DNA from 3 places in the Ensifer meliloti genome. Region 1 is predicted to be linked to each of the others. Evidence: riboswitches for the same ligand, from Rfam matches in the RefSeq annotation. Region 1 holds a riboswitch; each other region holds the start of a gene.
What was found. A riboswitch is a leader RNA that binds a small molecule or an ion and turns the genes downstream of it on or off. The one in region 1 is predicted to bind thiamine pyrophosphate.

Region 1 (7,817 bases):
GCCGAGAACGGTCTGACGGCTGCGCGGGGCGAGTTGATGTCCGAGCAGCAGATGGCCGACCTCAACAGCCAGCTCATCGTCGCCCAGGCCGATACGGCAAGTGCGTCGGCCCGCTACAACCAATACAAATCAATCGTCGACCAGGGACCGGAGAACGCGGTCAAGAACGCGACCATTTCCTCCAAGGAGGGTGACAATTCGGTGATCCGTGACCTGAGGACGCGCTATCTCACCGTCGGCAAGCGCGAGCGGGAAGTTTCGGACAATTTCGGCGCCGACCACCCGCAGGCGGTATCGCTCCGTGTCGAGCAGGAGGATGTCGCGCGGCAGATCTACCAGGAACTGCAGCAACTCACTGCAAGCTACAAGAACGAATACGAGGTCGCCCAGTCGCGCGAGGAATCGCTCAGGAAGAGCATCCAGGGCATTGCCGGCAAGACCTCCGACGCCAGCGAGCAACTCGTGCAATTAAGAGAGCTCGAACAGAAGGCCGCGGCTCTGAAGACGCTCTACGAGTCCTATCTCGGGCGCTACGAACAGGCGACGCAGCAGCAATCCTTCCCGATCGCGAAGGCTCGCGTCATCTCCGAGGCCGGCGTGCCCGTGTCGCCGTCGAGCCCCAAGAAAACCATGACTCTCGCGCTCTCGGCCGTGCTCGGCATGATGGTCGGCGGCGCTTACGCGGCCTTCCTCGAATTCCGCGAACGGACTTTCCGCCTGGAGGGCGACATACGCTCGATCCTCGGCCATCGCTCGCTCGGCTACGTTCCGCTGCTCGGAACGCGCATGAAGAAGAAGGCGCAACTGGTCCATGCGCATTTCGGCTCAGTGAAAAGACACGACGAAGCGGTGGACGATACGATGCCGTTCCAACGACTTTCACGTATCGTCGTCGACGCGCCGCGTTCGACCTTCGCGGAGACCTTCCGCAACGCCAAGCTTGCCTGCGACCAGATGCTGGCCGGCAGCGAAAGCCGCGTGATCGCCATTGCATCGGCCCTTCCGGACGAGGGAAAATCGATCATTGCTGCGAACTTCGCCGCACTACTGGCGGCGAGCGGCAAGCGCACCCTGCTCATCGATGCCGATATACGCAAGCCGGGACTGACCCAGATGATCACGCCCGCCCCGCGCACCGGGCTCGTCGAAACGCTGACCGGAGAAGCCACCTGGCCCGCCGGAATCAAGGTGGACCAGCGCACCAAGCTGGCAATCCTTCCGGCCGGCGGCGCTTCGCATCAGCGGCATCAGAGCAACGAACTGCTCGCCTCGCCGGCCATGGCGAACCTTATCGAGAACGCCCGCAACGCCTTCGATTATGTCGTCGTCGATCTTGCCGCACTCGCCCCTGTCGTCGACGCCAAGGCCTTCGCGCCGCTGGCCGACGGCATTCTCTTCGTGGTCGAATGGGGAAGGACGCCTTCGCGGCTCGTACGCGATCTGCTCCACTCGGAACCGTTGATCAACTCGAAGGTGCTGGGCGTCATCCTCAACAAGACGGACATGAACGAGCTCGGCAAATACAGCGACTTCGACGGGGCGGAGAAATATCGCCATCGCTACGGCAAATATTACGTCGAGAATACGATCACGGAAAACACCGCCGCTTGAGGCGACCGCGGCCGCGCCACTTGTGTGCGCGGCCTTTCGCCGTCAGACCCTGCGGCGATCGACGATCCAAGCGGCTGCCATTAACGCAATGACCGCCGTAAGGGCAATCAGTGCCAGCGCGTAGAAGAGCGAATATTCGACCAGCGACGGCAGGATCGAAAGAGCACGCCGCGCCCTGCTTGGCGACCGCCGCCAATCCGGCAGGTCGTCACGGTTGAAAGCCTCCAGCCGGCGGGTAAGAAAGTGCATATCGCGAAAACCGATTGCCAATCGAAGCCATGGAGCGGTCATGCTGCTGAACAACCGTGGCGATAGCGAGGCACTTCAGCGCCCCGAGCCGTCACCCGGCAGTCAATCTTTCCACCATCGGTGGAAGTGATGAACCGGACCGCGCCCCTGACCTATCTCCAGGCTGTCGGCTGCTGAGATTGCGGCATGCAGATACGCCTTGGCTGCGCTCGCCGCTTCGATCAGCGGCACGCCTTTCGCAAGGCCGGCGGCAATGGCTGCCGAAAGCGTGCAGCCGGTGCCGTGGTCGTTGCGCGTCTCGATCCGCCCGGCGGGAAGGCGGACAAGAGTGTCGCCGTCGAAGAAGAGGTCTGTGGCCTCCTGGCCCTTCAGGTGCCCGCCCTTGACCAGAACCGCATGTGCGCCCGTCCGCATGATCGCTTCCGCCTGGCGCGCCATCTCCGCCTTGTCCCCGGCGATTGCGCGCCCGGTCATGAGCGCGGCCTCGGCAAGATTGGGCGTGACGACGAGCGCCAGCGGCAACAGTTCTTCGATGAGCGCGGCAACGGCATCCGGACGAAGCAGCGCATCGCCGGAGGTAGCCACCATGACGGGATCCACGACGGCCAGTTTCCCGAACCGGCGCAATCCATCAGCAATGGCGGCGATCGTTTCCCGACGCGAGACCATGCCGATCTTGACGGCCTTCACGTCGAGGTCGGAGAAGACGGCGTCCATCTGCGCCGACACGATTTCAGCGGAAACATCCTCGACGGCCGTCACACCCCTGGTGTTCTGGGCCGTGATCGCAGTGATGACGCTGGCGCCGTAAACGCCGAGCGCTGAAAACGTCTTGAGGTCCGCTTGAATGCCGGCGCCGCCGCCCGAGTCCGAGCCGGCGATGCTGAGCGCGATCGCCGTCATGCGCAGTCCTCCTTCGCACGAGGGCAGATGATGCTTGCGAGTGGTACGGCAATGGACGTCATCGATCGATCTCCAGACGGAACATCACGGAGATCCAGGAAAAGGCGATGAAAAGGCGAACTTGCCGCTGGCGGCCTTCTTTCCGTTCCTACGCCGGCATGACCCGGATCAGGTTCAAGGGTCCGGCTCAACGCCATCTCAGCACCGTCTAGTGCTCCCCTCGGAATGCGCTATCTATGCGGCTGTAGCAGACCGATGTCAACGCGCCCGCGCAAAGGCTTGTAAGACCTATCTTTTAGGCCAGCCGGCAAAAATATACCCGCAGATTGGCAAGCTATGATGCAGTCATTCCTTCTGCCGCCGTCAATCGCTCGTTTCCTCCTCGAAAACGGCGGAGATTGCGTTATTCTTAGCGAAATTTCGTCGTACAGGAGGGAACACGCCATGAGTCTGCGCATCAACGATACCGCCCCTGATTTCACCGCCGAGACAACGCAGGGCACGATCAATTTCCATGAATGGATCGGCGACGGCTGGGCTGTCCTCTTCTCCCATCCGAAGAACTTCACCCCCGTCTGCACGACGGAACTCGGCGCCATGGCGGGGATCGAGCCGGAGTTCCGCAAACGCGGGGTCAAGATCATCGGCATCTCGGTCGATCCGGTCGAGAGCCACTCCAAGTGGAAGAACGACATCAAGGTCGCGACCGGCTTCGAGGTCGACTACCCGCTGATCGGCGACCGCGATCTGAAGGTGGCAAAGCTTTACGACATGCTGCCGGCCGGCGCCGGAGAGACGTCCGAAGGCCGCACCCCGGCTGACAATGCCACGGTGCGCTCGGTCTACGTCATCGGCCCCGACAAGAAGATCAAGCTGATCCTCACCTATCCTATGACCACCGGCCGCAACTTCAACGAGATACTGCGCGCCATCGACTCGATCCAGCTCACTGCCAAGCATCAGGTGGCAACGCCCGCCAACTGGCAGCAGGGCGAGGACGTCATCATCACGGCCGCCGTCTCCAACGAGGACGCCGTGCAGCGTTTCGGCTCTTTCGACACCGTGCTTCCCTATCTCCGGAAGACGAAGCAGCCAACGGCATAGCAAAACCCGCTGGCCAACAGTCAGTCGTAAGGGCGCGTCAATTCATCAAGGGTTGACGCACCCTTACCGCTTCTTCCTAACATTCTTGTTTAATACCCACAGGGCAGAACCATCCTGCCTCAATCCGCTTTGGCGGTGGAGATGATCTCCGCCAGAACCCCGTGCAGGGCGTCGCGATAGCCGTTGCGTGCCGAGGGGCCGCTTTCATCCGACGTCATGACCACCGTCAGGTTCAGGGACGGCACTATGTAGAGCATCTGGCCGCCATAGCCCCAAGCGTAATACACATCCTCGTCGCCGATCCGGCGCGTGAACCAGCCATATCCATAGCCGTCGCCGGTAAAACGGGAGGCGGTGCGCGGCTGCCAGGAAAGATCGACCCAATCGGCCGGGACGACCTGCCGTCCGTCCGCGGTGCGGCCGCGATTGCGATAGAGCTCGCCGAAGGCAAGCAGCGACCGCGCGCTCATCGCCATCTGGTTGCCGCCGAGATAGATGCCCTGGGGATCCCGCTCCCAGGCACCGATCCGGAAACCCTCGACCGGATCGAGCCATTCGCGCGCAAGCGCCAGTGTCGGCTTGCCGCCGACCTTGGTCAGTATTGCCGAGAGCAGATGGGTCGAGGCGGTCGAATAAAGCATCCGCCCTCCGGGCTCGTCGTCGAATGGCTGTGCCAGTGCGAAACGAACCCAATTACGGCTAGACACCCAGCGGCCGTAGTTCGGTCCGGACATCCGCCCCAATCCCGCCTGCATCGAAAGCAGGTTGCCGATGGTGATGTCGTTGATCCGGGGGTCGGCCTGCGACGGGAGGTCTTCCTTCAGGAGCGGGGCGATCTCTGCTCCGGGCCGTCGAGCAGACCCTTGTCGATCGCGATGCCCACAAGTGCGGACACGATCGATTTCGACGCAGACTTGATGTTGGTCGACTCCGAGGGCGTGTGGCCGCGATAACCCTTCTCGGAGACCGTCTCACCGTCCCTGGCAACGACCACAGTCTTCAGCGGTTTCAACTCGTCCCTGGTCTCCAGGCTCGTCAGCAAGGTGGTGACGGACTGATCCTGCGCGGCTGCCGCCGAGTGGAAACCGAGGAGTGCAAGGAGCGTAATAACGAGCATAGTCATGCGTTCGACCTAGGGCGAACGGCACGACAAGTCATCAAGTGCAATCCAAGCTCACGACGATGTGACCTCGCCGAAAGGTCGGCTACATCGATGCTCCGGGGTTCATTCCCTCCAGATCGCAACATCGACGGGTTTTAGCGTGCGGCCTCCCACGTAGAACTCGGCCGAGGCGCCCGCGGGCACCTCCGCGGGGATCCGGCCGAAATTGAAGGCGAAACGGAGATTGCCACGGCGCGTCACGCGAAGATCGCCGAGGTCGGGCAGGCTTTCCAACCCAGCCCAGCCGAGCGCGTCGCCGATCACCTTGTCGAGCAATGCGCCGTTGGCCGCAACCGCCAGGTAGCGTGCCTTGTCGTTGCCGACGAGCGCCGGCGTGCCGTTACGATACTCCCCGTCGAAGCTTGCGAGAACGGTCTCGTTCGTCCTGACGGTCTCGCGCCAACCGCCCGCCTCGTAGGCCTCGTTGCCATAGAGAACGGTTTCGCTGTGAAACTCCGGCAGCGACTCGACCCGCGAGACGCTGACATCGATGAGCTTCGCCAGCGGTCCTGGTGGTAGTCCCTCGGGGATGTGCATGTCCCTCGTCTTGCTGCCGCTGCGCGCACCGAAGACCACCTTGGCATCCGCTCGCGCGAGCCGCTCCACGAAAGCCTCCTCGGCAATGACGAGATCCGGCGCGAGGATCAGCTTGTATCCGTCGAGGTCCGAGTGCTGGCCGATGAAATCCACATCGACGCCGAGGCGGGCCGCCGTCGAATACCAGTCGAGCGCAACCGCCGAAGCGGAATAGCTCCGCCCCTGCGGCAGGACGCGTGTCGCCCAGCGAGATTCATAGTCGAGAAGAATCGCGACCTGCGCCTTGCCACGCACCTCTCCCTCGGGCAGGCGCTTCATTTCAGCGACGACTTCGGCGACTTCAAGATAGCCCTGATCCGCCTCGCTGTTTGGAAGAAGGAGGCCCGCGTGAAACTGTTCCTGCGCGAAAGGCGCCTGCCGCCAGCGGAAATAGGAGACCATGTCGACCCCATGGGCATAGGCGAGCCACGTCCAGAGCCGCACCATGCCGTCGGCGGGGGACTGGTTGTGCGCCGCCCAGTTCACCGGCCCCGGCTGCTGCTCCATGACCCAGACGCGGCCGCGGCCGACGACGCGGTAGAGATCGTGGTTGAAGGCCGGCTGGTCGGGATCCCCGACCCGGAGATAATGCTCCTTGTCCTTCGCTGCGAGGCGTCCGTTGAGCAGGCCGCCCATCGGATAGACGTCCCAGGAGGCGATGTCGATGTCCTCGCCCACCCTGTAATGATCGAAATCGGTGTTCTGCGACATGAAGTTGTGCGTCACCGGTCGCCCGGGCGAATGCGCCCGGATGATGTCGACCTGCGCCTTGTTGAAGCTCTTCACCTGATCGGAAGAGAAGCGGATGAAATCCACCCCGTGGGTGGGGCTCGGCTCCTCCACGAGATTGTTCGGCAGGTCGATTTCCTCGAAGCTATCGTAGCGCATCGACCAAAATGAGGTGCCCCAGGCGCGGTTCAGCTCATCGATCGAGCCGTAGCGTTCGGCCAGCCACAAGCGGAACGCCCCGACCGCCTCGGCGGAATAGCTGTAGATCGTGTCGTGGTCGCCATATTCATTGTCCGTCTGCCAGGCATGGACATAGATGTGTTCGCCATAGCGGCGCGCCATCGCCTCGGTGATGCGCGCCGCCTCGGAGCGGTAACGCCGGCTCGAGAAGCAATAGTGGCGTCGCGCGCCGAATTTGCGCACCGCTCCGGTCGCGTCCACCGGCAGAATCTCGGGATAGCGGTTCACGAGCCATTTCGGCGGGGCCGCCGTCGGCGTGCCGAGGATGACCTTGAGGCCGGCCTTGCCCAGAACATCGATCGCCTCGTCCAGCCATTCCCAATGAAATTCGCCCGACCGCGGCTCTATTTTCGCCCAGGCGAACTCACCGATGCGAACCCAGGAGAGGCCGAGCTCGGCCATTCGCCGGGCGTCCTCCGCCCATTTCCCGCGCGGCCATTGTTCCGGGTAGTAGCACACGCCGAGCTCAAGCCTGTCAGGCGTCCGTGCGTCGGAGTTGAAGTGATTGGGGCTAGTCAGCGGCATGTGCAAGGTAAAGTCCTTTGTCGTATTTCGATTGTCGGCGGAGAAACCGTCGCGACAATTGCGATCCGGTCTGGCTAATGTAAACGTTTATATTGCGCGCCGGAGCGTTGCGGCATCTTGGCCGGTCATCGTTCCGGCCTCAGCCGGTCGTCCGAGCGCTCGATGAGATCCGGCATCAGGAGCGTCTGCAGGGCCTCGGGCGGTTCTCCCTCCATCCGCCGCAGGATGAACTTGCCGAGCAGCGCGCTCGGCTCGCCGATCGGCAGGTAGTAGCTCGTGATCGGCGGTGCGAAATACTGGCTGACGTTCAAGTCGTCGGTCGCATTGATGACCGCGTCACGCCCATGCACCAGCCCGCGCGCGTGGAAGCCGGAAAAGGCCCCGAGCGCGGTGGCTTCGTTGGCACAGATATAGGCGGTGGGCGGATCGGCAAGCGCAGACATGGTCACCACATTCTCCCGGCCGAATGCCGGCGTCAGCCGACCATGAGCGACGAGGGCGGGATCGTAGGGCAGGCCCGCCTTTTCGAGCGCTTTGCGGTAGCTTTCCAGACGGACGACGCCATAGGCGAACTGCTCTTTCGGATTGAGCAGCGCGATCCGCCTGTGGCCGCGCTCGATCAACCGCGCCATGGACAGGCGGATCATCTGCTCGTTGTCGGCATCGACATAGGCATGCGGCGCATTGTGGATGCTCATCCCGTAGGTCACGAAGGGGA
Region 2 (7,817 bases), on a different replicon from region 1:
TCTCCCGCTACCAGCGCTTTCGCCTCGTCGTCTTTCCGCAGGCGATCCGCGTCATCCTGCCGCCGCTCGGCAACGACTTCGTGGCGATGGTCAAGGATTCCTCCCTCGTCTCGGTGCTCGGCGTCGCCGACATCACCCAGATGGGCAAGGTCTATGCCTCAGGCTCCTTCCGCTTCTTCGAGACCTATTCCATCGTCGCCTATGTCTATCTCGTGCTGACGATTGGGTTGTCGCTGGCCCTTCGGGCGGTCGAGCGGCGGTTGAGGCGGTCGCAAGTGCGATAGGCAAGGGGGAGGCCGGTAGACAGGGGAGTACTGCACCTCCAACGCTGCCGTCACGGTCCGCCCGCTCAGCCCTCGAGTTCCTCGCGCAGCATTTCCAGTTCGAGCCATTCCTCTTCCATGCGCGTGAGGTCCGTCCTGAGCTTCTCAAGCTCGGCGGCGAGCTTGGCAAAGCCGTTCGGGTCGCGCGAGAAAAGGTCGGGATCTGCCATCTTCTCTTCCCGCTTCGCGATCTCCGCCTCCGACCTGGCAATCTCCTTCGGCAGGTTTTCGAGCGCGAATTTCTGCTTGAAGGAGAGCTTGCCCCTCGCCTTCTGAGGTTCGCTCGGCGACGAGGAGGCGCCGCTCGATCTGGCCTTCTCGGCTTTCTCGCTCCGGCGCCTTTCCTCGAGTGCGCCGCGGCGCTGCGCCATCATGTCGGAATAGCCCCCGGCATATTCGATCCAGCGGCCATCGGGCGCCTCCGGGTTGGCCGGCGCGATGGTCGAGGTCACGGTACGGTCGAGGAAATCGCGGTCGTGGCTGACCAGGATCACCGTTCCGGAAAATCCGGCCACGATCTCCTGCAGCAGGTCCAGCGTCTCGATATCGAGGTCGTTGGTCGGTTCGTCGAGGATCAGGAGGTTGGTCGGGCGTGCCAGGATGCGGGCGAGCATGAGACGCGCGCGTTCGCCGCCGGACAGGTCGCGGATGGGCGTTCGCGCCTGCTCCGGCTGGAAGAGGAATTCCTTCATGTAGCCGGTGACATGGCGCTGCTCGCCATTGACGAGGAGGGTCTCGCCGCGCCCGTCGGTCAGATAATGCGCCAGCGTCTCGTCCAGGTTCAGTTCCTCGCGTTTCTGGTCGAGCGTGGCGATCTCCAGATTGGTGCCTAGCTTGACGCTGCCCGTGTCCGGCGCGAGCTGACCGGTCAGGAGCTTCAGCAACGTCGTCTTGCCGGCGCCGTTCGGTCCGACGAGGCCGATGCGGTCGCCGCGGTGGACGCGGATCGAGAACGGCGCGACGATCGTGCGATCGCCATAGGCCTTGGTGATCTTCTCCGCCTCGATGACGAGCTTGCCCGATTCCCTGGCGTCGGCCACGGTGGCCTGGACCGTACCCTGCGGCCCCTTGTGCCCGCGATGGCGGGCCCGCATGTCCTGCAGCTCGCCGAGCCGGCGCATGTTGCGCTTGCGCCTTGCGGTCACGCCGTAGCGCAGCCAGTGCTCTTCGCGCTCGATCGCCTTGCCGAGCTTGTGCTGTTCGAGCTCTTCCGCCTCCAGCACCTCGTCGCGCCAGGCCTCGAAATGCGCGAAGCCGCGATCGAGGCGGCGCGATTGGCCGCGGTCCAGCCAGACGGTCGCCGTCGACACCTTTTCGAGGAAGCGCCGGTCGTGCGAAATCAGCACCAGCGCCGAACGGCTGCGGACGAGCTCGTCTTCCAGCCACTCGATCGTCGGCAGATCGAGATGGTTCGTCGGTTCGTCGAGAAGCAGAATGTCGGGTTCCGGCGCAAGCACACGGGCAAGGGCGGCACGACGCGCCTCGCCGCCGGAAAGGCGCGTCGGCTCTTCCTCCCCGGTCAGCCCCAGATGCTGCAGCAGGTAGGCGACCCGGTAGGGATCGTCGCCTGGTCCGAGGCCGGCTTCCGCATAGGCCTGGACCGTATCGAAGCCGTCGAAATCGGGCGCCTGGTGGAGATAGCGTATGGTCACCGATGGATGCCTGAAGATCTCGCCCGACGGGGGTTCTACAAGCCCGGCGGCGATCTTCATCAGCGTCGATTTGCCCGAACCATTGCGGCCGACGAGGCAGATGCGATCGCCCGGCTCGACCTGCAGGCCCGCACCCGCGAGCAGCGGCGTGCCGCCGAAGGTCAGTAGAATGTCGTCAAGCTTCAGGATGGGAGGTGCCAAGGCATCAGGCTCCGGAAAGATCATAGGGCCGGGCGAGAATGACGGCCCGGCCGGATTTCAGGGTGAAGCGGACCGTGCCATCCGCGATGTTCGAAATGGTGCGCGACGAGCCGAAGGGCAGATGAAAATCCTTCAGCGGGTAGCGCACGTTCTCGATCGAGAGACCGTCAAGGTCCGCAAAGCCGAGGATCGAGAAGAGGCTGCCTTTCGGCAACTCGATCTCCTGCGAGCCGGGCAGCAGCGGATAGGCCTCCTCCTCGCCGGAGGTCATCATCACCGCAACGCCGCTCTCGGCAAGTGCGACGGTGCCGAGGAGGTGCAGGAAAGCGTGATCGCTGCGCGCGCCGCCGAGTCCGCCCGCGAAGACGAGCGAGGTCGCGCCACGCTCGAGGGCCGCCTCGACGGCGATCTCCCCGTCGGTCGCGTTCTTGGCAGCCGGATGGCGTTCACGCGGGACGCCGGCGAACTCGGCCAGAAGCGCCTCGTCCGTGGAATCGAAGTCGCCGACCCAGAGATCGGGAACGACCCCGAGCGTCCTTGCATGGCGCATGCCGCCGTCGGCGGCGACGAAGCGGCTGCCTTCGAGCTGTCGAGCGAGCCGGTCTGTCGGCGTCAGCGCGCCGCCGAGCAGGATGGTGAAGGGTGATCGGATCATGGCAGAAGCCCATAGCGCAAAGCAGCGGCGAAGGAAAAGGGCTCCGGCTGCTGTTTTGCGAACGCATGCTGCGCGGATCAGGTTCCGGACGCCGGATCCCCGGGGAAAAGCATGCCGTCATAGATGCCGGGCGTCGATCCGGCGATCTCCACCGCACCGACCGCGCGGGCATAGAAATCGGCGGGGCCGACGCCGCCGATGATCGCATAGGCATAGCCGGCGGCGCGCATGGACAGCAGGCTTTCGACGAGCAGGGCCTCGCCGATGCCCTTGCCGCGCATGGCCGCGTCCACTCCGGTCGGACCGAAGAAGCCGAGCGCGGTTACGTCATGGCATGCGAAGCCCACGATCCGGTCCCGATGGTGAGCGATGTGGATGCGCGCCGGCGTCGAGGAGAAGGCGGTTTCGGCCTCGCCGGCCCACCCGGCCCCGAAGCGCTCCTCGATCCAGGGAATGACGAGCCGCCGCTCGGCCGCAAGCGCCCGCCGGATGCGGACGTCGGGGTCGAGACGCGATGGACGGCCCTCGGGCAAGGCATAGAGGCGGACGAGCATGTCTGGCATGGAATTGTCTCCGCTTTCGGCGAACAAACGGCGCCGGCAATTGTTTGACTTTTAATAGCGCGCCCGGCGCGGACGGCAAACGTCCCTGCTGAAACTCAGCTTGCCTAAGCCGTCGCCGGAAGCTAAATCTTCTGCTGCTCTAACGGGGTGCCCTGGCCGGCTTTGCGACCATGGCTGAGAGGCTTCGAGCCAACCCGCGGAACCTGATCCGGCTCATACCGGCGGAGGGATTAGAAGCGATCGGACCGATACGCGCTTTTCCCATTGCAGCAACAACAAAGGGAGAGGTGCCAGAATGTCCAGTTCACTCCATCGAAAAATCCTTGGCCGGCTTGCGATCGCCGCCGCTTCGATCGCGGCATTTTCCGTGAGCGCGGCGGCCGCGGAAAAAACGCTGACGGTCTATACCTATGAGAGCTTCATCACCGAATGGGGGCCGGGCGCCAAGGTGGCGGAAGCGTTCGAGAAGACCTGTGACTGCAAGGTCGACTATGTAGGGGTCGCCGACGGGGTCGAACTCCTGACGCGGCTGAAGCTCGAAGGTCAGGGTTCCAAGGCCGACATCGTACTCGGCCTCGACACCAATCTGGTGGCGGAGGCGAAGGCGACCGGCTTCTTCGCACCGCACGGCGCCGATACCGCTTCCGTCAAGGTTCCGGGCGGCTTCTCCGACGACACCTTCATACCCTATGACTACGGCCATTTCGCCGTTGTCTACGACACAGAGGCACTGAAGGACCCACCGAAGAGCCTCAAGGAACTGGTCGAGGGCGATCCGTCGCAGAAGATCGTCATCGAGGACCCGCGGACCTCAACCCCCGGCCTCGGCCTCCTGCTCTGGGTGAAGTCGGTCTATGGCGACAAGGCCGGAGAGGCCTGGGCGAAGCTCAAGGACCGCGTGCTGACGGTCACGCCGGGCTGGTCGGAAGCCTATGGTCTCTTCACAAAGGGCGAGGCGCCGATGGTTCTCTCCTACACCACCTCGCCTGCCTATCACATGGTCGCGGAGAACACCGAGCGCTACCAGGCGGCCCCCTTCGCCGAAGGCCACTATATCCAGATCGAAGTCGCCGCATTGACGAAGAACGCAAAGGACCCGGAACTCGCCCGGAACTTCCTGACCTTCATGATCGGTCCGGAATTCCAGTCGATCATCCCGACGACCAACTGGATGATGCCGGTGACGGCGACCAAGGAACCGCTGCCGGAAGCCTTCGGCAAGCTCGTCGACCCGCAAAAGACGTTCCTCATTCCCTCCGGGGAGGTCGCCGCCAGCCGCAAGGCCTGGATCGACGAATGGCTGGCCGCCATGAGCCGGAACTGAGGCCGGATTGTCCGGCACAAAGGAAAGCAGAATGACAATCGCCGCCGGGGCCTTCGCCCTCGGCGGCATCCTGCTTTTCGTCGGCCTCGCCGGCGCGGCACTGCTTGGACAGTCGGCCGGCAGCGCCGGCGGTGGTCCGCTTTTCGATGCCTATATCTGGCGCATCACACGCTTCACGCTGCTGCAGGCCAGCCTCTCGACACTTCTTGCCATCCTATTCGCCATACCGGTTGCCCGGGCACTTGCCCGCCAGGCTTCGTTCCCCGGCCGCATCTGGGTGCTGCGGCTTCTGGCGCTGCCACTCGGCCTGCCGGCGCTCGTCGCCGCACTCGGGCTCATCGAAATCTGGGGCCGGCAGGGGCTCTTGAACAGGGTGCTTTCGGCAGCCGGGTTGGAGCAGCCGGTCAGCATCTATGGCCTCTCCGGCATTCTCATTGCCCATGTCTTCTTCAACATGCCGCTCGCCGCACGCTTGATGCTTGCCGGCATCGAGCGCATTCCGGCCGAATACTGGCGCACCAGCGCCAATCTCGGCATGGGATCCTTCGCCATCTTTCGCTTCATCGAGTGGCCGGTTATCCGCGGATTGCTTCCCGGCATCGCCGGGCTCATCTTCATGCTCTGCGCCACCAGCTTCACGCTCGTGCTGACGCTTGGCGGCGGGCCGGCCGCCAGCACGATCGAAGTGGCGATCTATCAGGCGCTGCGCTTCGACTTCGACCCGCCGCGGGCGATCGCCCTTTCGGCACTTCAGGTCGCCCTTACCGGAGCGCTGCTTCTCGTCCTGAAATTGATCGCGCCGGCGCCGCTGGAGGGAGAGACCAGCGGCAGGGCCATCCGGCGTTTCGACGGCGCAAGCGGTCTGTCGCGGCTTGCCGACCGGATCTGGCTGATACTCGCGGTCATCCTCGTCGGCCTGCCATTTGCGGCCATCGCCTATAGCGGATCGAAGGCCGACCTCGTCCGTCTCGTGAGCGAGCCGGCATTCCATCGGGCGCTCGCCATGAGCGCGACGATCGCCCTTGTCTCCGCCACGATCTCCGTCGCCATCGCGGCGCTGATGATCCGTACCGAACGGCTCGCGCTGGCGCAGCGGCGCCCCGGAGCGGCGCCTCGCCTCTTTGCAGGCACGATCGGCGCGAGCACCTCCTTCATACTGCTCGTGCCTCCCGTCGTGCTCGGCGCCGGATGGTTCCTGCTCCTGAGACCTTTCGGCGACGTCGCCCGTTTCGCGCCGGCCGTCGTCGTCGCCATCAATGCGCTGATGGCGCTTCCCTTCGTTCACCGGGTGCTCGCGCCGGCCATGGCGACGCATGCCGCGCGCACCGCGCGCCTTGCCGCGAGCCTTGGCATCGGCGGCTTTCACCGCCTGCTGTGGATCGACTGGCCGGGCCTGCGCAAGCCTCTCTTTGTCGCCTTTTCCTTTGCCATGGCCCTCTCGCTCGGCGATCTGGGAGCAGTCGCTCTTTTCGGCTCCGAGGACATGGTAACCCTCCCCTATCTGCTCTATAGCCGGATGGGCAGCTATCGCACCGCGGATGCGGCCGGACTGGCGCTGGTTCTCGGCCTTCTCTGCCTTGTCCTGACGGTGCTCGGCACGGCGGGAGAGGAGAGGCCGCCCGAAGGTAAAAGCACATGAGTTCCACCGCTCTCGCCGTCAAGAGCGTCGAGATAAGCTTCGAAACGACGACGCTCGCCTTCGACTGCGCGGTTCCCGCGAAGCGGATCGTCGCCGTGGCCGGCGCCTCCGGCTCGGGCAAGTCGACGCTCTTCAACATCATCGCCGGCTTCGAGCAACCGGGGCGCGGGGAAGTCCGCATCCTCGGCGAGGAAATGACCGGTCGGGCGCCGGCGGAACGGCCGGTCTCGATCATATTCCAGGAACATAACCTCTTCGCACATCTCGACGTCGCCACCAATGTCGGCTTCGGCATCAGCCCGGCGCTGCGGCTGGATGCGGCCGACCGCACGAAAGTGGAGGATGCACTGGCCCGGGTCGGGCTCGCCGGTTTTGGCAAGCGCCTGCCGCCGACGCTTTCAGGCGGCGAACGCCAGAGGGTCGCGCTCGCGCGCGCCTTCGTGCGGCACCGCCCGATCCTCCTGCTCGACGAGCCTTTCGCCGCGCTCGACCCCGGCATGCGCGCCGAGATGCGGGCACTCATCAGCGATCTGCACGAGGAGGAAGGCAACACGATACTGATGATCACACATCATCCCGATGACGTGAGGGCGCTCGCCGACAGCGTTCTTTTTCTCGACCGGGGCCGGATTGTCGCCCATGATGAAGTCGATCGGTTCCTCGGGCGCCGCGACATCGCTGCGATCAACCGGTTCCTCGGCAACGAAGGATGACGTATTGTTCGCGGCGGCCGATCCGACGCCGGGCGAACTAAATTCGCCGGACGCCACAATTTGACCGCCGCGCCGTGCGAGGCGCGGGAGACACCAGCGGGTATCTCGCAAAATTCGCGCATCCGTTGCTGCGATACCACGGGGCAACTATTTCTACTGGGGTCGGCTAGGCAGGCGGCGCTGAAATCGGATACAGCAGAATCCTGGCTGAAACACCCGCGCCGGTGCACCGCATCCGGCTGAAAAAGTAGGACTTTTCGCCGATTGCGATGAATGGCTTCGAGCCGCGGGTCGCACCGGCGGATGGGGACGGGCTGAGGCATGATAAGGCAGGCAGTCATGAATGGCTGGTTTCCGCGGCGGCATGGAGCCGTGCGCGCACGAGCGCTGGTCGCATTGGCTGCCACGACGCTGATCGCTGGCTGCCAATCCGTGATCGAGCAGACCTACGAGCCCACCGTTTCGCCATCCTCCAATCCGCAGATCGTCGAGGAAGTGCAGAAGAACGACCCGCGGGCCCAACTCGGCGCGCGCGAGCATCCGCGCATCGTGGCGAGCTACGGCGGAGAATACCGCGACGCCAAGACCGAGCGGCTGGTCGCCCGGATCACCGGCGCCCTGACCGCCGTTTCGGAAAACCCGCAGCAATCCTACCGCATCACCATCCTCAACTCGCCGGCAATCAACGCTTTCGCGCTTCCGGGCGGCTATCTCTACGTGACGCGGGGTCTGCTGGCGCTCGCCAAC
Region 3 (7,817 bases), 420 kb from region 1:
AGCTCCAGGAAAACCGAGGCCGCCACCACGGGCATCTCGACGGCCGGGTCCATGGCCTGCCGGTCCTCGGGGAGGATCCAGACACTCGTCAGTCCTGCGGCGTCCTCCAGCTCGCGGGCAAGGACGTCGTCGGAGAAGAGTTCCGTCGACGTGGTGATGGTGACTATCCCCATCTCGCGGGCCTTGCGCAGATACATGGCGATGGAAGCACGCGAGATTTCAAGACGTTGGGCGACTTCATCCTGGCGCAGGCCATGCGTATAGTAGAGCCAGGCGGCCTTGTGGATGATCTGATCGTTGGCGCGGATCGGCATGGAGTTCTTTCGGACGGAAACCCTGACATAATTCATCACATGTGACAAATGTCAAGCATCGCTGCTTCGACCCATGAGGCCGGGCCGTCTCCCCCCGCGCTACCGCTATCTCCACGCCTCCGTCTTCCGTATCCACTCCCTTGTCCTTCCTTCCGGATCGGCATTCAGCGTGATGTCAGTCACCACGGCGGCGCTGTCGGCGCCATGCGCGAAGACGCCTTCGATCCGCTCCGTATTGAGGCCGCCGATGGCGACGAGCGGGAGCGGGTGAACGCGCTCGCGCCACCATGAAAGCCGCTCCAGCCCCTGCGGCGCCCACTTCATCTTCTTGAGGATCGTCGGATAGATCGGCCCGAGCGCGACGTAGTCCGGTTCGGCTGCGAGCGCCTTCGCCAGTTCCGCCTCGTCATGGGTGCTGACGCCGAGCTTGAGCCCGGCGGCACGGATGGCGGCAAGATCGGCCTCCGCCAGATCCTCCTGACCGAGATGGATGAAATCGCAGGCTTCCTCTATCGCCAGCTGCCAGTAGTCGTTGACGATCAGCTGGCATGCATGGGCGGAGCAGACTGCCCTGGCGACCCGTATCTGGTGGCGGATGTCTTCCTCGTTCCGGTCCTTGATGCGGAGCTGCACGAGTTTGACGCCGAGCGGCACCAGCCGTTCGATCCATTGGGCGCTGTCGACGATGAGATAGAAGGGATCGAGCTTCACGAGAAGACTGCCTTTCCGATAACGGGGGTGGATGGAACGGCCATGTCGCGCGGCTCCAGCATGCCGGCGCCGTGAGCCGCGTGGCCGGCATCGATCGCCTTGGTGAAGGCTTCGGCCATGGCGGCGGGATAGGCAGCGCCGGCAACGGCCGTGTTGAGCAGGACCGCGTCGTAGCCGAGTTCCATGACCGTCGTCGCGTGGGACGGGCGGCCGATGCCGGCGTCGACGATCAGCGGCACGTCGGGAAATTCCGCGCGCATGGCGCGCAAGCCCTGCACATTCTGCGGTCCCATGGCGCTGCCGATCGGCGCGCACCAGGGCATCAGCACTTGGCAGCCCGCCTCCAGCAGCCTTTCGGCGACGACGAGGTCGTCCGTCGTGTAGGGGAAGACCTGGAAACCTTCCCCGGTGAGGATGCGAGCCCCCTCCACGAGGCCGAAGACGTCCGGCTGCAATGTGTCCTGGTGGCCGATCACTTCCAGCTTGATCCAGTCGGTGCCGAACACCTCGCGCGCCATCCTGGCGGTCAGCACGGCCTCCGAGACGGAATGGCAGCCGGCCGTGTTGGGCAGCACGCGCACGCCGAGTTCGCGGATCAGCTCGAAGAAGGCGCCGCCCTGGCGCCCGCCGGCCGTCTCGCGGCGGAGCGAGACCGTGACGATATCGGTGCCCGACCGCCGCACCGCTTCGGCGAGCACGGCCGGCGAGGGATAGCGGGCGGTTCCGAGCAGGAGCCGCGATCGGACCTCGGTTTCATAGAATAGCGGCATCGTCAGCCTCCCTGCATGGGCGACAGGATTTCGATACGGTCGCTGTCCTCAAGCCGGTGACCGGCGCGGTCGGCCTTCCGGACGAGTTCGCCGTTTACGGCGGTCGCCAGCCAGTCGCCCTCGAATTCGAGGCGCTGCAGGAGTTCGGCGAGCGTCGCGGCCTGAAGCTCATGTTCCTCGCCGTTGATGGTCAGCTTCATCGGATATCTCCTCTAAGATTCTCTTCGCCAAGGGCCAGTGCCGCCACCTCCCCGGCCATGGCCGGGGAGAGGAGGAAGCCGTGCCGATAGAGGCCGTTGACGGTAATCCTGTTTTCACGGCGCCAGGCCCGCGGCAGGTTGTCGGTAAAAGCGGGGCGCACGCCCGTGCCGGTTTCGACCAGGCGCGCTTCGGCGAAAGCCGGATGGAGCGAATAGGCGGCGTTCAGCAGTTCCATCAGCGAGCGGGTGGTGATCGGACCGGCGTCGTCGCTCTCGATCATCGTCGCGCCGCACATGAAGAGCCCGCCGCCGCGCGGCACGATATAGAGCGGGATGCGGGGATGCAGCATGCGCACGGGGCGCGAGAGCGTCACCTCGTCCGTCTGCAGATAGGCCATCTCGCCGCGAACGCCGCGAAGTCCGTCGAACTCGCCGATCCTCGACGCGCCGGTGCAATCGACGGTGAGCGCGAAACCGCGATCGTCCATGTCCTCGCCGGCGAAGGCGGCGCCGCGTGCCGCCAGCCCTTGCCGGAGCGCCGAGAGTGCCCGGCGGGGGTCGAGATGCGCCTCCTGCGGAAAGAACAGCGCCTCCCGGAAACGGCCGGCGAGAGCCGGCTCAAGCGCTGCGATCTCCTCCGCATCGAGCCAGCGGAAGCCGGAGGTGCGCGAGGCGAAGCGCTTGAGTTCGGCTCCGTCACGGGGTTGCGCCACGACGAGCGTGCCGTTGCGATGGACGGAACCGGCGGGGAGGGCGGCTTCCCACCAGTCGGCGGCGCCGATTCCCAGCGTCAGGACGGTTTCCTCGGCGCTTTCGCGCTCGCACCAGGGAGCGAGCATGCCGCCCGCATACCAGGAAGCGGCCCCGGTGAAGCCGGCGGCATTTTCGATGATCGTTACTTCGGCGCCGCGCGCGAGAAGTTCATGGGCGGCGGTGAGGCCGGCGACGCCGGCCCCTCTGATCAGCACGCGCATCTCATTCTCCAGCGGGCGCGGCATTGCTTTCATCGAGCGGCATGTAAAGGTCGCCACCGTCGCGATATTTGGCCGCCATTGCCTCGAGCCCCTCCTTCTGCGCCTCGGCGCGGATATCGTGGGAAATCCGCATCGAACAGAATTTCGGCCCGCACATGGAGCAGAAATGCGCGACCTTGTGCGCCTCCTTGGGCAGCGTCTCGTCGTGGAAGTTGCGCGCGGTTTCGGGGTCGAGCGAGAGGTTGAACTGGTCCTCCCAGCGGAACTCGAAGCGGGCGCGCGACAGCGCGTCGTCGCGGGTTCGGGCGGCCGGGTGCCCCTTGGCGAGATCGGCGGCGTGGGCGGCGATCTTGTAGGTGATGACGCCGGTCTTGACGTCGTTGCGGTCGGGCAGGCCCAGATGTTCCTTCGGCGTCACGTAGCAGAGCATGGCGGTGCCGAACCAGCCGATCATCGCCGCGCCGATGCCTGACGTGATGTGGTCGTAGCCGGGCGCGATATCGGTGGTGAGCGGCCCGAGCGTATAGAAGGGCGCTTCGCCGCAGACGGCGAGCTGCTTGTCCATGTTCTCCTTGATCTTGTGCATAGGCACATGGCCCGGCCCTTCGATCATCACCTGGCAATCCTTGGCCCAGGCGATCTTCGTCAGTTCGCCGAGCGTTTCGAGCTCGGCGAACTGGGCCCTGTCGTTGGCGTCGGCGATCGAGCCGGGACGCAGGCCGTCGCCGAGCGAGAAGGAGACGTCATAGGCGCGGCAGATGTCGCAGATATCCTCGAAATGCTCGTAGAGGAAGCTTTCGCGATGGTGATGCAGGCACCATTTTGCCATGATCGACCCGCCGCGCGAGACGATGCCGGTGACGCGATCCACGGTGAGCGGAATATAGTGAAGCCTGACGCCGGCATGGATGGTGAAATAGTCGACGCCCTGTTCCGCCTGCTCGATCAGCGTGTCGCGGAAGACCTCCCAGGAAAGGTCTTCGGCGATGCCGTTTACCTTTTCCAGCGCCTGGTAGAGCGGTACCGTGCCGATCGGTACCGGCGAATTGCGGATGATCCATTCGCGGATGTTGTGAATGTTGCGGCCGGTGGAAAGGTCCATGACCGTATCGGCGCCCCAGCGCGTCGCCCAGACCATCTTCTCCACCTCTTCGGCCATCGAGGAGGTGACGGCGGAATTGCCGATATTCGCGTTGATCTTCACCAGAAAGTTGCGGCCGATGATCATCGGCTCGGCTTCCGGATGGTTGATGTTGGCCGGAATGATCGCCCGGCCGGCGGCCACCTCCTGGCGGACGAATTCCGGCGTCACGAAGTCGGGGACCGATGCACCGAAACTTTCGCCGTCTCGGGCGAGCGCCTCCTTCGCGGCCTTCCGGCCGAGGTTTTCGCGAATGGCGATGAACTCCATCTCCGGCGTGACGATGCCGGCGCGGGCATAGGCGAGCTGGGTCACCGCTTTTCCCGGCTTGGCCCTGAGCGGCCGATTGCGAACCGGGAATTCCGGCGTCAGCCTTTCGCCGGTCGCAAAGCCGTTGTCCTCGGCCTTCACTGCACGGCCGTCGTAGCTTTCGACATCGCCGCGCTTGAGAACCCAGTCGCTGCGAAGGCGTGGCAGGCCCGCGTCGATGCGGATATCGGCGTTTTCGACCGTGTAGGGACCGGAGGAGTCGTAAACGGTGACCGGCGGCTCGCCGGAGGTCGGATGGAGCGCGATCTCGCGCATCGGCACGCGGATGTCGGGATGGATATCGCCCGGCTTGTAGACCTTGCGGGACGCGGGAAGCGGTCCCTGGGTGACCGAGGGCGCCGCGGCGAGAGGTTTGACTAGATTCATCTTGAGGCTCCAAAGTTTTCGCGTTGGAGACCCAGTTCTGAAGCCGGAAGGATGAAAAGACGTTTGGCCGACGGATCGCGGGTACACGGAATCCCGGCTGTCGCACGTCTGCACCGTCCCTACGCCAGTATGAACTGGATCAGGTTCAACGGGTCACTGCGCGCTCTAGCAGTATCTCAGCCCCTTGCCGGGACCCCCCTGGTGAATGGCGCAATTAGGAACGGTTATCGGCGCGGCGTCAAGATGGTTTTTGAATGGCCGCCTCCGGCGCGGTCCGGTCCCGGGCGAGGATGTCGGGCGCGTCAGTTATCTGCTCTGGATTGTCCTCCCGCCATGCTTGCAAATGCAGCTCCTTGCATCTAATCACCCGTCACGAATGGGGCGCGGTGAAGCAGGTAGCGGAAGGACGATTGTCGTGGGGCAAGCTGAGGCAGGGACAAGAAGAAAAAAGAGACGCAAGGCGCTTTGGGCCGCAGTTGCGGTGATAGCAATCACGGCCGCCGGCATGGCCGGCTACAAGACCATCGTAGAAAATCGCGTGAGCAGGATGATCGCCGAGCGCGGTGGCAAGGCGGGCAGCGTCGAAGCGGATTTCCTTGGGCGAATTCATCTGCGCGACGTGGCCTTGCCGCTGAAGGACGGGTCGGACGTTCGTATCGCCGCGGTTGACGGCCGGCCCAGTATCTTTTTCCTCCAGGGCATGCTCGAAGTAAGCGGCCTTGAACTCAAGACTGCTTTCGGCACGGTCTCTGTCCCGCGCGCGGTCGTCGAAGAAGCAGATTTTGATCGCGGCACCTTGGAGCAGATGTTCGGCGGGAAGAGCGAACTCTCGATCTCCAAGCGAGTAGAACTTTTCACGGCAAGGCGTATCTCCGCCCCGGAGATCGTCTTCGCGCAGATCGTTGCCGGGACCGAGCAGAAGCTGATCTACAGGAACGTGGTCTCGGAAGGCATCGCCGATGGGCGTATCGCCCGCTATTCGGCGAGCGGCGGCAGCTTCGAAGTCGGCGTGGACCGTTCGGGGGGAGAGGGCGGCAGGAAGAATAGGGTGGCGGGTTCCATCGGAGCCGTGACGGCGCAGGATATCGATGCCGCCTATCTGGCGCGGCTCTATACCGAAAAAGCCGGCCCGGACGACAACGAGGCAAAGCCTGTCTATGGGCCGATTTCGGTAAAGGACATCGCCTTCTCGGATGGCGAGGCGAGCTTCGGCTATGACGAGGTTCGCAGCAGCGGCTTCAGCATGCGAATGCCGGCCGAGCCGCTGGTCGAGACGCTCGAAAAGCTGAAATCGGTCTCGGCGCCGGATCAATTGCCGCCGGCGGAACGCCAAGCCTATTTCAATCGGGTCTTGTCGATTATCGACATGACGAGGAAGGCCGACATGGAAATGCTCGGCCTTACGATCGACGCGCCGATGAAGGACGGTGACGAAGGCGAGAGGATCAAGGTTTCGATAGACCGCCTCGCCCTTGAGGTCGATGGACGGAAGCTTGACGGCACGCTGAATGGCCTCTCGATGGGAGAGGGCGCGGACTACATCAAGGTCTCCGAAGCGAGCATTTCGGGATTTTCCTGGAATTCGACCTTGGAGGGTCTGCAGAGGATGGTCGCGCTCGACGAGCGGCAGCGCGAGAATTTTCCCTTTACGACACTGTTGCCGGAATTCGGTACGGTCCGGCTGGCGGGTCTGGATGCCGATCTGCCCGATACAGAAACCGAAGGCGCTGAGAGCGACGCACAGGATTCGGTGCCGAGGCGCGTCCGCTTCTCGCTCAAGGATTACGAGTTGGCGCTCACGAAGCCCCGCAACGGCATTCCGACCGACATCCGCATCAGATATCAGGATCTGACCCTGCCGATCCCGGAGCATATGCACGACGAGCCGTTCGCGCAGCTTCGCAACCTCGGTTTCAATGAGGTGGTCCTGTCGTCCAACATCGAAGCCGCCTGGGACGAGCCGAGCCAGACTCTGGTCATCGGGGATATCTCCACACGTGGAAAAGATATCGGCGGCTTTTCCCTCTCCGGCCTGCTGGGGGGCGTGAGCGGCGACTTCTTTTCCGGCGACGAGGCGAAGATGCGGGCAGCGCTGTTCGGCCTCACCGCCCGTGAAGCAAAGCTGAAGATCGAGGACAAAGGTCTCGCCGCCAAGGCCATACGGGCCTATGCCGAGCAAAACGACATGACGGAGGATCAGGCGCGCGGCATGCTCACGATGACGGCTTCGGTGGCGTTGCAGCAGTTTGCCGCGCAGGAGCCTCGGTTGCAGGACGTGCTGGACGCAGCTTCGCAGTTCATTGCCAAACCGGGGATGTTCACGTTGACGGTCAAATCCAAATCCGCAAACGGAATCGGTGCGCTCGAATTCGCGGTTGCTTCGCAAAATCCGCTCCTGCTTCTCGACAGGGTCGACTTCGAGGCGACGGCGGAATAGGCGGTCTTCTCGCCGCATGCCGGGCGAAGACGAGTTGCAGCGCCGGGCAAGTGATCGCCCCTCCCCACAGGCGGGAGGGGCTTAAACCTGCCGCACCGTCACCGACTTTGTCGCTGCCGCAGGCTCAAGTTTTCGATATGGCATTGGGACGCCCCGGGCCTGCCCGTTCGACATAATCTGCCCGGTTGATCCCATGGCGCTGCAGCTTGTCGTAAAAAGTCTTGCGGGGGATGCCGAGGGCTTGCAGGGTCTCTTTGACGTCGCCGCAATGCGCCGTGAGCGCCTGCTTGAGGATATCGGCCTCGTAGCGTTCCAATCTTTCCGGCAGGGTCGCTCCGCTTGAGGCGGGCGCTGCGGCCGGAACTCCCAGGTTTCCCTCCACCCCCAGCGCCACCCGTTCGGCGAAGTGCGAAAGCTCGCGCACATTGCCGGGCCAGGAATGCGTCGCCAGGTACGCGCGCATGGCAGCCGAGATCGCGGGCACTTCGCGGCCGAAGCGTTCCGAGGCGCGGGCCAGGAAATGGGAGAAGAGGAGGGGGATGTCGTCGCGCCGTTCGCGCAGGGGCGGGATCGA

Region 2: linked by a shared signal. The riboswitch ahead of thiB (thiamine ABC transporter substrate binding subunit) and the one ahead of thiD (bifunctional hydroxymethylpyrimidine kinase/phosphomethylpyrimidine kinase) in region 1 are both predicted to bind thiamine pyrophosphate.
Region 3: linked by a shared signal. The riboswitch ahead of thiC (phosphomethylpyrimidine synthase ThiC) and the one ahead of thiD (bifunctional hydroxymethylpyrimidine kinase/phosphomethylpyrimidine kinase) in region 1 are both predicted to bind thiamine pyrophosphate.

What each region holds. Positions count from the first base shown of each region.
Region 1 is NZ_CP120364.1:383,166-390,982, forward strand. Features, by position in the region: gene exoP (succinoglycan biosynthesis transport protein ExoP) at 1-1,611, shown strand, start outside; gene PZL22_RS01670 (hypothetical protein) at 1,654-1,902, opposite strand; gene thiD (bifunctional hydroxymethylpyrimidine kinase/phosphomethylpyrimidine kinase) at 1,963-2,763, opposite strand; TPP riboswitch at 2,892-2,994, opposite strand; gene PZL22_RS01680 (peroxiredoxin) at 3,208-3,867, shown strand; partial or broken gene PZL22_RS01685 (serine hydrolase domain-containing protein) at 3,987-4,990, opposite strand; gene PZL22_RS01690 (beta-galactosidase) at 5,093-7,105, opposite strand; gene PZL22_RS01695 (LacI family DNA-binding transcriptional regulator) at 7,225-7,817, opposite strand, start outside.
Region 2 is NZ_CP120365.1:2,185,537-2,193,353, forward strand. Features, by position in the region: gene PZL22_RS17590 (amino acid ABC transporter permease) at 1-284, shown strand, start outside; gene PZL22_RS17595 (ABC-F family ATP-binding cassette domain-containing protein) at 350-2,176, opposite strand; gene PZL22_RS17600 (thiamine diphosphokinase) at 2,181-2,831, opposite strand; gene PZL22_RS17605 (GNAT family N-acetyltransferase) at 2,909-3,394, opposite strand; TPP riboswitch at 3,528-3,641, shown strand; gene thiB (thiamine ABC transporter substrate binding subunit) at 3,690-4,718, shown strand; gene thiP (thiamine/thiamine pyrophosphate ABC transporter permease ThiP) at 4,726-6,357, shown strand; gene thiQ (thiamine ABC transporter ATP-binding protein) at 6,354-7,070, shown strand; gene PZL22_RS17625 (M48 family metalloprotease) at 7,392-7,817, shown strand, end outside.
Region 3 is NZ_CP120364.1:798,708-806,524, reverse strand. Features, by position in the region: gene PZL22_RS03665 (sugar-binding transcriptional regulator) at 1-350, opposite strand, end outside; gene PZL22_RS03660 (thiamine phosphate synthase) at 420-1,025, opposite strand; gene PZL22_RS03655 (thiazole synthase) at 1,022-1,795, opposite strand; gene thiS (sulfur carrier protein ThiS) at 1,798-1,995, opposite strand; gene thiO (glycine oxidase ThiO) at 1,992-2,969, opposite strand; gene thiC (phosphomethylpyrimidine synthase ThiC) at 2,971-4,806, opposite strand; TPP riboswitch at 4,905-5,016, opposite strand; gene PZL22_RS03635 (aq_1923 C-terminal domain) at 5,222-7,243, shown strand; gene dctD (C4-dicarboxylate transport transcriptional regulatory protein DctD) at 7,368-7,817, opposite strand, start outside.